One region of the Arthrobacter sp. PAMC25564 genome, then DNA from elsewhere that is predicted to be linked to it. Evidence: riboswitches for the same ligand, from Rfam matches in the RefSeq annotation. Region 1 holds a riboswitch; each other region holds the start of a gene.
What was found. Region 1 has a riboswitch for thiamine pyrophosphate ahead of thiO (glycine oxidase ThiO). Riboswitches for the same ligand answer to the same signal wherever they lie in the genome.

Region 1 (3,386 bases):
GGACGTCGGCGATGGCGTAGAACACCTTGTAGCCCTCGCCGGAACGGTCGATGAAGAGGGCCTGGTCCAGGTCAGTGGAGGCGGCCGGATCAATGGTCACGAACTCGATCCGGGTGAGGTCCAGCTCCGGCAGTTCGTGCCAGGCAACGGCCTCCCTGGCGTCCCGGAGCGCATCCTCGGGGAACGGTCCCGGCAGCTCCAGCGTGGTGCGCAGCGCATTCAGCGCCGTGGAAAGTTGGTTCTTTTGTTGGCGCATGCTGGGGGTCAGGCGATGATGGGACACGAAAATCAGATTAGCTCGATTTGCGCCATTAGTCTTGGACCATGAGCGCATCCCCGGCCGGTCCTGCCCGCTACAACAGCGTCCTGATGGATCTGCTCGGCGTGATGGCCTATGGCGAGCTTTCGGCCTTCGAGCGGCTCTCCTCCGACGCCCGCTATTCGCCCACCCTGCACGACCGTGCGGTGCTCGGCCGGATCGCCGTGATCGAATTCCAGCACTACGAACTGGTCCGCGCCAGGCTTGAGGAATCGGGCCTCGACGCCGAGGCCGCGATGCTTCCCTTCCAGCCCTCCGTGGACCACTTCCACGAACGCACGCGCCCGGCGGACTGGTACGAGTCGCTCATGAAGGCGTATGTGATCGACACGGTCTCCGGCGATTTTTACCGTGCCGTTTCCCGCTATGTCGACGCCGGAACCCGGGAACTGGTCGAGCGGATCCAATCGGACGAAGAAGCCACCACGGTCCTGCGGGAACTGCTCAGGACCGCCCTTGCGGCGGACCCGCGGCTGGCCTCACGGCTGTCCCTGTGGGCGCGGCGGCTGCTGGGCGAGGCCCTGACCCAGGCGCAGCGGGTGAGCTTCGAGCACGCGTTCCTCCCCGGCCTGATCGGGGCGGACGAGGCCCGCTCCAGGGAAGTGGTCAGCGGACTGTTGGCCGAACTCGCGGCCAACCACTCCCGCCGGATGACGCAGTTGGGGCTGAGCGGCTGAGCCGGCGGTCCGGTCAACCGCCGCAAGCCGCCGGCTGTCGCTCAGGCTTCCGCGGCGTCCAGGGCTGCGAGCAGGGCGCGCGCGGCGCCGGCAGGGTCATCGGCGTCGGTAATGGCCCGGACCACAACGATCCTCTGCGCGCCGGCCTCGAGGACCTGCTCCACATTGCCAAGATCGATCCCGCCGATCGCGAACCACGGCAACACGTCCTCGATCCGGCCGTCGGCTTTGCCGGTCCCCGCGGTCCGGATGGCCTGCGCGGCGTAGCGGACCAGGTCGAGCCCGACGGCGGCGCGGCCAGGTTTGGTCGGGGTGGCCCAGACGGGTCCCACGCAGAAATAGTCCAGTCCGCTGCGCCCCGGCGAGGCAGCAATCGCGGCATCGATCTGTTCCGGGCTGTGGGTGGACAGCCCGATCACGGTGTCCTTGCCCAGGAAGGTCCTCGCCGCCTCGGGCGGGATGTCCTTCTGGCCGATGTGGAACACCGGCGCCGCAGACAGCGAGGCAATGTCCGCCCGGTCATTGACGGCCCACAGCCGGCCGTGGCGGTGGGCGGCCGCGTGCAGGACCTCGAGGAGTTCGAGCTCCTCGGCCGCCTCCAGGGTCTTGTCGCGCAGCTGGATGATGTCCACGCCGCCGGCGAAGGCCGCGTCTACGAAGTCCTCGAAGTCGCCGCGGTCCTTGCGGGCATCGGTGCACAGGTACAGGCGGGCGGTGGTGTGGAGGGCATCCTGGCTCATGACACCAGCCTAGTTCCTCTAAACTGGGCCCATACCGCGGGAGCCCGCTGCAGCCTCGTGCGCCTCTGGCGTTCGACGCTGCAGGGCTGAGAGGGCGTTGGAGCCGACCGCTTGACCTGATCCGGTTAGTACCGGCGTAGGGAAGGATTCCTTCATGGACACACGAACCGACCGTGACGCGGCGAATGATGACGCAGCGTCTGGCGTTTGTTACGACGTAGCGGTGATCGGCGGCGGGGTGATCGGCCATGGCATCGCCTGGGAGGCCATCCGTTCGGGCCGGTCCGTCGCACTGATTGACGACGCCCCGGGCAGCGGGGCCAGCTGGGCCGCCGCGGGCATGCTCGCCCCCGTCAGCGAGCTGCACTACCAGGAGGAGGCGCTCCTGGAGCTCATGATCGAATCGTCGCGCCTGTGGCCGGCCTTCGCGGCAGGGCTGGACAACGCAACAGACAACGCTCCGGCAGCCGGAACGGACAAAGGGACGCCGGACAACGGAACCGGTTACCTCACGACGCCGACCCTCGCCGTCGGGTTTGACGCCGCCGACCGCCGGGCGCTCGCCGACCTCCGGGCCGTCCAGCAGGCTTCAGGCCTCATTGTGGAGCCCCTGGGCGTTCGTGAGGCGCGCGGCCGGGAACCGCTGCTGAGCCCCGGGATCTCCTGCGCCTTCGACATTCCCTCCGACCACCAGGTGGATCCCCGCAGGCTCGTCGCCCGGATTTCCGTCCTGCTCGCGGCGGACAGCCGAAGCCGTGCCGTTGCCCGGCGCGCCGCCGGCCTGCTGTGGGAGGACGGGCGTGTGGCCGGGGTCAGCCTCGCCGGCGGCGGCGCCGTCCAGGCGAAGGAAACCATTGTGGCGAACGGGCTCGGCGCGGCGGAGCTCGGCGGCCTCCCGGCCGGCCTCGCGCTGCCGCTGCGGCCGGTCTACGGGGACATCCTCCGGCTCCGTGTACCCGACCGGCTGCGGCCGCTGCTCACCGCCACCCTGCGGGGCCTGGTCCGCGGGGTTCCCGTGTACATCGTCCCGCGGCAGGACGGCACCGTGGTGATCGGGGCGACCCAGCGCGAAGACGCCCCTTCGGACCCGTCCGCGGTCTCCGCCGGCGGCGTCTACCAGCTGCTCCGGGACGCCCAGCAGTTGCTGCCCGCCGTGGCCGAGCTGGAACTGCTGGAAGCCACAGCCCGGGCGCGCCCCGGCACGCCGGACAACGCGCCGCTGCTGGGCCGCGTGGCGCTCGCCGGGAGCGATGACGGGGAGGAAATCCCCGGCCTGATCATTGCCACCGGCTTCTTCCGGCACGGCGTCCTGCTCACCCCGGTGGCCGCGGCGATCTGCCGGCAGCTGCTGGACGGAACGGCCCACCCCCGCTGGGCGGGATTCCGTCCCGGCCGTTTCTCCCGCCTCCCCGCCCCGGAGCTTCACCACCGCCAGGAAACTGACCGCAGCCAGGGAACCAAGGAAACCAAGGAAGCCAAGGAAACAGTATGAACATCAGATTGAACGGAGCGGACCACGCCGTCGCCGACGGCGCCTCCGTCGGCACGCTGGTCAGCCAGCTAACCGGCCGGACGCTCGCCCCGAACGGCCAGTCAGCAGACGGCCGGAAGCTCGGCGTCGCCGTGGCCCGCAATTCAGAGGTGGTGCCG
Region 2 (3,386 bases), 760 kb from region 1:
GTGCTGACCCTGGCCGCGGCGGGAGCGATCATCCGGATCGCGAGGGGACCCTCGCTGCTGGACCGGGTGCTCGCCGCGGATGTGCTGCTGGCGATTGTCGGGGCGGCGCTGTGCATCGACATGGCCGTGAACCGGCACCTCAACAACCTGATGCTGCTGGTGGCGATCTCCATCATCGGATTCGTCGGCTCGGTCACCGTGGCGCGGTTCGTGGCAGACCGGCGGGAGAACGTCCGTGAATCCTGAAACGCTCGCCGCCGGCACCATGACCGACGCCCTGATCGACGCGGTCTCGGCAGTCTTCATGGTGGTCGGCGCCCTGATGTCCCTCGCCGCAGCCATCGGACTGCTGCGCTTCCCCGACCTGATGAGCAGGATGCACGCCGCCACCAAGCCCCAGGTGCTCGGGCTGTTCCTGCTGCTCGCCGCGGTGGGACTGCAGCTGCGCACCTGGTGGGTCTGGCCGGTGCTGGTGGTGGCCTGGATCTTCCAACTGCTCACCGTCCCGGTGTCCGCCCACATGGTGGGCCGCGCCGGCTACCGCACCAAGCACCTGCGCCCGGAGCTGCTGAGCACCGACGAGCTGGAGGCCGTGGTGCAGCAGGCAGCCGGCAAGAGCGGTTTTACCGACGATGCCGGGCCGGTGGCGGAAGAGCGCTGACGGGCGGTGGTGGCCGGGTCCGGTCAGACGATGCGCTTAGACCAGGTCCTGGGTCTTGGCGAAGCGGGTGATCGCGCGCTGGGTGCCGCGGTTGGCGAGGACCTGGATGACGGCGCTGACAGATGCCGAGATCAGCGCGAACGTCAGGGCGGAGCGCAACGTCGTGGGAACGTCGTCGTCGTGACCCTTGGGCGGCTTGTTGCCGGTGGACTTTTCCCAGACGGTGTCCACGAGCTTGGTGCCGACAAAGCCGGCGAGGAGGCTGATGCCGGTGCCGAGTAGTTTGATGAAGATGTTCATTCTTCGGACTCCTTGCGGGAGGAAAGAGGGCTTCCCCTAGCCTAGCCTCCCCGGCCGGACCGTCCAGACCGGCTGAAATCAGGCCTCCAGGGTGTAAACTGAGCAACGCCCACAAGGGCGATTTTAATACGACGTGATTTTAAGACGACAGGGGAGCGCCGCCGTCGGGCCCCACTGGAGAAATCCAGGGGAACCACAGGTGGGCGCTGAGAGTGCGGACAGCCGCAGACCCTCGAACCTGATCCGGTTAGTACCGGCGCAAGGGAGTCGAGTTCTCAGAGTGACCGGTGCGGCGGCGGAAGCCGCGGCCCGCCGGAGCACTCTCCCCTCCTGTTCCTCAGGAGGACGACATGACTGGTATTTCTGCAAAGCTGACACTTCCCGGACGCGGCTACAGCTGGCGTGTTGTGGACATCGTAGTGGCCGCGTTGATCGCGGTTGCCGGCGGCGTGATTTTCTGGGCCTGGGATCAGGGCGCCAACCTGATTTCCGCACCGGTCAACGCGCTCTACCCGCCCCTGACCGGGCTCTACGCCGGCGGCTGGATGATCCCGGCGGTCCTGGGCATGCTGATCGTCCGCAAGCCGGGTGCCGCGCTGTTCTGTGAAACCGTGGCAGCCACCGGTGAGCTGATCATGGGCTCCCAGTACGGCACCACGGTGCTGATTTCCGGTGTCCTCCAGGGCCTCGGAGCGGAACTGGTGTTCGCCGCGCTCGTGTACAGGAAGTTCAACCTGCCGGTGTCCCTGCTGGCCGGCGCCGGCGCGGGCCTGTTCTGCGGCCTGAACGATTCCTTCCTGCCGTGGGGCTGGAACATCGCCTACGCCGCCGGCGACAAGCTCGCGTACATCATCTTCACCGCGATCTCCGGCGCCGTAATCGCCGGCGCCCTGTCCTGGCTCGCCACCCGAGGCCTGGCCAGGACGGGGGTGCTGAGCTCCTTCGCCTCCCGGAAGGCTGCCACGGAGCCCGTCTACTCCTGACGGCTGCGACTGCTGCCCTACTGACTGTTCCCCTCGTGACAACGGATATCGACCCATGACACCCTCCGACGGCGTCCGCCCGGCGGCCATCACGGCCCGCGGCTGGGGCTGGCGGCACGCCGGCCGGCCCCGCCCCGCGGTCAACGGGCTGGACCTGGACATCCGACCCGGCGAACGGGTACTGCTCCTGGGTCCTTCCGGCGCCGGCAAGTCCACCCTGCTCCATGCCCTGGCGGGGGTACTAGGCGACAGCACCTCCGGCGCCGGCGCTGCCGGCTCCCCGGGCGGTGCCGAGGACTCCGACGAAACCGGAAGCCTCCTGGTCGACGGCGCCCCGCCGCGCGCACAGCGCGGCCGGGCCGGTCTGGTCCAGCAGGACCCGGAGACCCAGGTGGTGCTGTCGCGGCTCGGCGACGACGTCGCGTTCGGGGCGGAAAATCTCTCTGTGCCGCCGGCGGAAATCTGGCGGCGGGTCCAGGAAGCACTCGACGACGTCGGGCTGGCCCGGCTGCCTCTGGACCATCCGACGGCGGCCCTCTCCGGCGGCCAGAAGCAACGCCTCGCGCTCGCCGGCATCCTGGCGATGCGTCCGGGCCTGCTCCTGCTCGACGAACCCACCGCCAACCTGGACCCGGCCGGCGTCCTGGAGGTCCGCGACGCCGTGGGCCGCTGCCTGGACAAGACCGGGGCCACCCTGGTGGTCGTGGAGCACCGGGTTGCCGTGTGGAAAGACCTCGTGGACCGGATCGTGGTGCTGCAGCCCGGATCCCCCACGGAGCCCGCGGTGCTGATCGATGGACCACCGGACCAGGTCCTGGTGCAGGCACGGGACATGCTCATTTCCGCCGGCGTCTGGGTGCCGGGACATGTGCCGCAGACCCGGGGACGCGGCACTGCCGGCCGTTCCGGCGTTTCCTCCGACGCCGGCACGCTCCTGCTGGCCGCGGAAGAGCTTGCCGTGTCCCGCGAACGGCCGCGCCGGGCCGGCCTGCGCGGGGGCTTCCGCGCCATCCCCCCACGTCCGGTCCAGTCCGGCATCACGGCCCAGGTCCGGGCCGGGGAGGCGCTGACCATCACCGGTCCGAACGGTTCGGGGAAATCCACCTTCGCCCTGACCCTGGCCGGCCTGCTCGCGCCGGTCTCCGGCGCGGTGTCCGCCACCCTGGCGCTCAGCGCCGGGGCCGGCCTCGATCCCTACAAATGGAAGGCCGAGCAGCTGATCGCCAGGATAGGAACCGTGTTCCAGGAACCCGAGCACCAGTTCGTCACCGGCCGGGTGCTCGATGAGCTGATGTTCGGCCCCCGCCACCTCGGCCGCGGCGAAGAGCGCGTGGACGAGCTGCTGGAACGGCTGCGGCTGACCGAACTGGTGGACGCCAACCCCTACACGCTCTCCGGCGGCGAGAAACGGCGCCTCTCGGTGGCCACCGTGCTCGCAGCCC
Region 3 (3,386 bases), 540 kb from region 1:
GTGCTGCCGGCTCCACCGGGGACGCGGTTCAGGGTAACGAAGTCTCCAACGGAAACCTTCTCTTGGCGGCCGCCTGCGCGGACAATCGCGTACACCACTGTGGAACTCACTTCTCTCGACGTTTATTACTAGATTTGCGTGCGGAACCTGGGTCCAAGTTATTTGGTCCGGCTCACGCTGTGCCTCTACGCCGGTGGGTTCCCCGGGGGAACCCATGAGCTATCCCGTGGACAATTCCATTCGGTATCGAATGAAGTGTCCTCAAGGTCATAACCCAAGTGTTGGCGTAAGCACCGAAGATCTAGACTACGCTAATTTTGCCTTCGGCCGCAAATGAGGCTGGTTCCGGTGGATAGTTCGTGATAGGCGCCACGCGGCAGTGACCACGTGGTACCGCGATAATATCCGGAACCGTGCCCGACTATCGTACAGGCAATGCGGGGCCGGTCAGGTCAAGAGTGCAGCCTCGGCGCGTCGAAGAAATCGACTTCATAGCGCGCCGACTGCCGGAAGGCCAGCACCATGGCATTCCGTTCGCTTTCCGAGGCGGACCGCGCTGCCGCATCGGTGAAGGCGATCGCCTGCCGGGTCGCGGCGGCAAACTCCTCGTCGGCGTAGGTCCGCAGCCAGTCCGCGTAGGGGTGCTCCGGCGGGGCGCCGGCCGCGAGGAACTCCCCGTGCAGCGTGGCCCCGACCTCGGCGTAGAGCCAGAAGCACGGCAGGGCCGCGGCCACCAGCACCCCGTAGCTGCCTGCGACCGAGGCAGCGAGCAGGTGGTCCACATAGGACTTGGTGACGGGACCCAGGTGCGCGTCGGTCGGGCGGGTGCTGAGCCAGGTCCGGTGCAGCTCGGATTCGACCTCGAGGCAATTCTGCGCGGAGCGGGCCCAGAACAGCTGTTCGGCCTCCGACGGCGCGAGGGCGGCCGCGCGGGCCAGGACCCGGGAGTAGCCGTTGAGGTAGATGGCGTCCTGCGCGAGGTAGTAGGCGAACTCGTGCTCGGGCAGCGTGCCGTCGGCCAGGCCCCGGATGAAGTCCAGGCCGAAAATCGTGGCCAGGTCTGCGGCCGCACCTTCCCGCAGTGCCACGGCGAACTCGCCTTCTGCCGGGGCCGGGCCGTGGGCCCGGGCTGTGCTGCCATGATCCTGGCTGAGATGCTGGAGGTGGTGGAAGTGGTGGACGGGGCCGTTGCCGGATCCGACGTCGAGGCTCCCCGCCTCCCGCAGGGCGCCCTGCAGCCAGGGCTTGACCTCCCGGAGGGCGGCCTCCCAGTCCCCCACCCGGGCATATACGGTGGCCATCGCCGAGGACAGCGAACAGCCGGTGCCGTGGCTGTTGCGGGTGGCTACGCGTTCGCCGGGCACCACGACGGTCTCGTGCCCCAGCAGTCCCCCGGTGTTGACGAGCGCGTCCGGGCAGCCTCCGCCGTCGGCGCCGCCGTCCTTCAGGTGTCCGCCCTTGACCAGCACGGTGGTGCCGGCCAGTGCGGCCAGCCGTTTTCCCTGTTCCAGGGCCGCGGCCCAGTCCGCGGCGACGGGCTCCTGGAGCAGGATGGCCAGCTCGGCGAGGTTCGGCGTGATCAGGTCAGCCAGTGGCAGCAGGGCCTGCAGGGCGGCCGCGGCGGACTCCGCCAGGAGCCGGTCCCCGCTCGTGGCCACCATCACCGGATCAAGCACCACCACGCCGGGGCGGACCTTTTCGAGCCAGCCGCGGACGGCGTCGATCACGGCCGCGTCCCCCAGCATGCCGATCTTGACGGCGTCGATCATGATGTCCTCGCTGATCGCGTCCAGCTGCGCGGTGAGGAATTCGGCCGGGGGCACGTGCACGGCCCGGACTCCCCGGGTGTTCTGTGCCGTCAGGGCGGTGATGGCCGCCATCCCGTAGCCGCCGTTCGCGGCGATGCTTTTCAGGTCGGCCTGGATCCCCGCTCCGCCGGAGGGGTCGGAGCCGGCGATGGCCAGCACCCGCGGAATCCGGGGCTGCGTAGCGGCAAGCGGCGGGTAAGGAAGAAACGCAGACGGAAGGCTTGAAAAGGACAAAACAGACATCCCTTCGCCGGTGTTAACCGGACAGGTTCAACGGGTCTGGATCTCAGCCGGCCCGATGCGCGGCACCCCGTGTCAGTCCTCCAGCCTAGCCTTATTCCCTTAACGAACCCGCGGGTGCGGCCCGGAACCGGCGTATTGCTACGCCGGCCCCGGGCCGCACCCGCGGTCCCAGGCAGTACCGGAGTGCTACAGCTCCGACGCCGGCACACCGACGCCGAGGATGATCGGCTCGTTCGCTGCGGCGGGCTTGGCCGCCGGCGTGGCCGGAGCCTTGGCCTCATGGACGGCTGCGGCCGGCCGGGTTGCCTCGCGGTGTTCAAGTGCCTCGTGGTGTTCAACGGACGTCGCGTTGGCTGCCCCCTGGGCGCGGCTGGCGCTCCGGTTCCGGCGTCCGCGGCGGGCGCGGGGCGTGGTGCCTTCCGCTGCCGGCGCGGGCCTGGAGACCGCAGGCCGGGACACGGCTGCCGGAGCCTGGTCTTCCTCAACCTGGGCTTCTTCGCCCAGCTGGGCGAAGGCCTCATTCAGCAGATCCAGCGTGAGTGCCGGAGCCGGCGCCTCCTCGGTGTGCTCCACGAACGGCAGGGCAACCTGCTCGCCGCCGAAAGTCAGCACGGCGGCGGGACGTCCCGACGCAGCATCTTCCTTCTCGGCCAGCTCGAGGGCCGCCTGGACCGCGGCCTGGCGGGCCGCGGCGTCGGCCCGGCGGGTTCCGGCCTCGGCGGCCGTCTCCCCATCGTGCAGGTGGGCGGCGTGCGCAGCGGCGGCGATGTTGGCCAGGGCGGCACGCGTTGCCTCCGCCTTGGCGTGGCGCTCTGCCTCGGTGGGCTCGGCGTGCGCTGGCGCAGCCGTCGGGGCGCCCTCCAGGGCCTGTCCGCCCTTTCCGCGGCGGCGGCCCTTGCGCTCGGTCCGGACGGCCGCGGGCTGGGATTCGGTCCGCGGCACGTAGTGTTCGGCGGCGACGGTGTTGGCCCGGCGGTGCTCGACCGGCTCGTCGTGCGTGACGATGCCGCGGCCGGCGCAGGCCTCGCACTGTTCGCCGAAGACCTCGAGCAGCCCGGTGCCCATCCGCTTACGGGTCATCTGCACGAGCCCCAGCGAGGTCACCTCGGCCACCTGGTGCTTGGTCCGGTCCCGGCCCAGGCACTCCACCATGCGGCGCAGGACCAGGTCGCGGTTGGATTCGAGCACCATGTCGATGAAGTCGATCACGATGATGCCGCCGATGTCCCGGAGCCGGAGCTGCCGGACGACTTCCTCGGCCGCCTCCAGGTTGTTCTTGGTGACGGTTTCCTCAAGGTTGCCGCCGGAGCCGGTGAACTTGCCGGTGTTGACGTC

Region 2: linked by a shared signal. The riboswitch ahead of E5206_RS04390 (ECF transporter S component) and the one ahead of thiO (glycine oxidase ThiO) in region 1 are both predicted to bind thiamine pyrophosphate.
Region 3: linked by a shared signal. The riboswitch ahead of E5206_RS10595 (bifunctional hydroxymethylpyrimidine kinase/phosphomethylpyrimidine kinase) and the one ahead of thiO (glycine oxidase ThiO) in region 1 are both predicted to bind thiamine pyrophosphate.

The regions. Positions count from the first base shown of each region.
Region 1 is NZ_CP039290.1:1,734,376-1,737,761, forward strand. It holds gene E5206_RS07960 (RNB domain-containing ribonuclease) at 1-283, opposite strand, end outside; gene E5206_RS07965 (ferritin-like fold-containing protein) at 325-996, shown strand; gene thiE (thiamine phosphate synthase) at 1,038-1,736, opposite strand; TPP riboswitch at 1,763-1,896, shown strand; gene thiO (glycine oxidase ThiO) at 1,891-3,228, shown strand; gene thiS (sulfur carrier protein ThiS) at 3,225-3,386, shown strand, end outside.
Region 2 is NZ_CP039290.1:971,788-975,173, forward strand. It holds gene E5206_RS04375 (monovalent cation/H+ antiporter complex subunit F) at 1-246, shown strand, start outside; gene mnhG (monovalent cation/H(+) antiporter subunit G) at 266-661, shown strand; gene E5206_RS04385 (DUF4235 domain-containing protein) at 698-961, opposite strand; TPP riboswitch at 1,101-1,244, shown strand; gene E5206_RS04390 (ECF transporter S component) at 1,312-1,944, shown strand; gene E5206_RS04395 (ABC transporter ATP-binding protein) at 2,000-3,386, shown strand, end outside.
Region 3 is NZ_CP039290.1:2,278,509-2,281,894, reverse strand. It holds gene rplU (50S ribosomal protein L21) at 1-98, opposite strand, end outside; gene E5206_RS10595 (bifunctional hydroxymethylpyrimidine kinase/phosphomethylpyrimidine kinase) at 453-2,051, opposite strand; TPP riboswitch at 2,034-2,131, opposite strand; gene E5206_RS10590 (Rne/Rng family ribonuclease) at 2,238-3,386, opposite strand, start outside.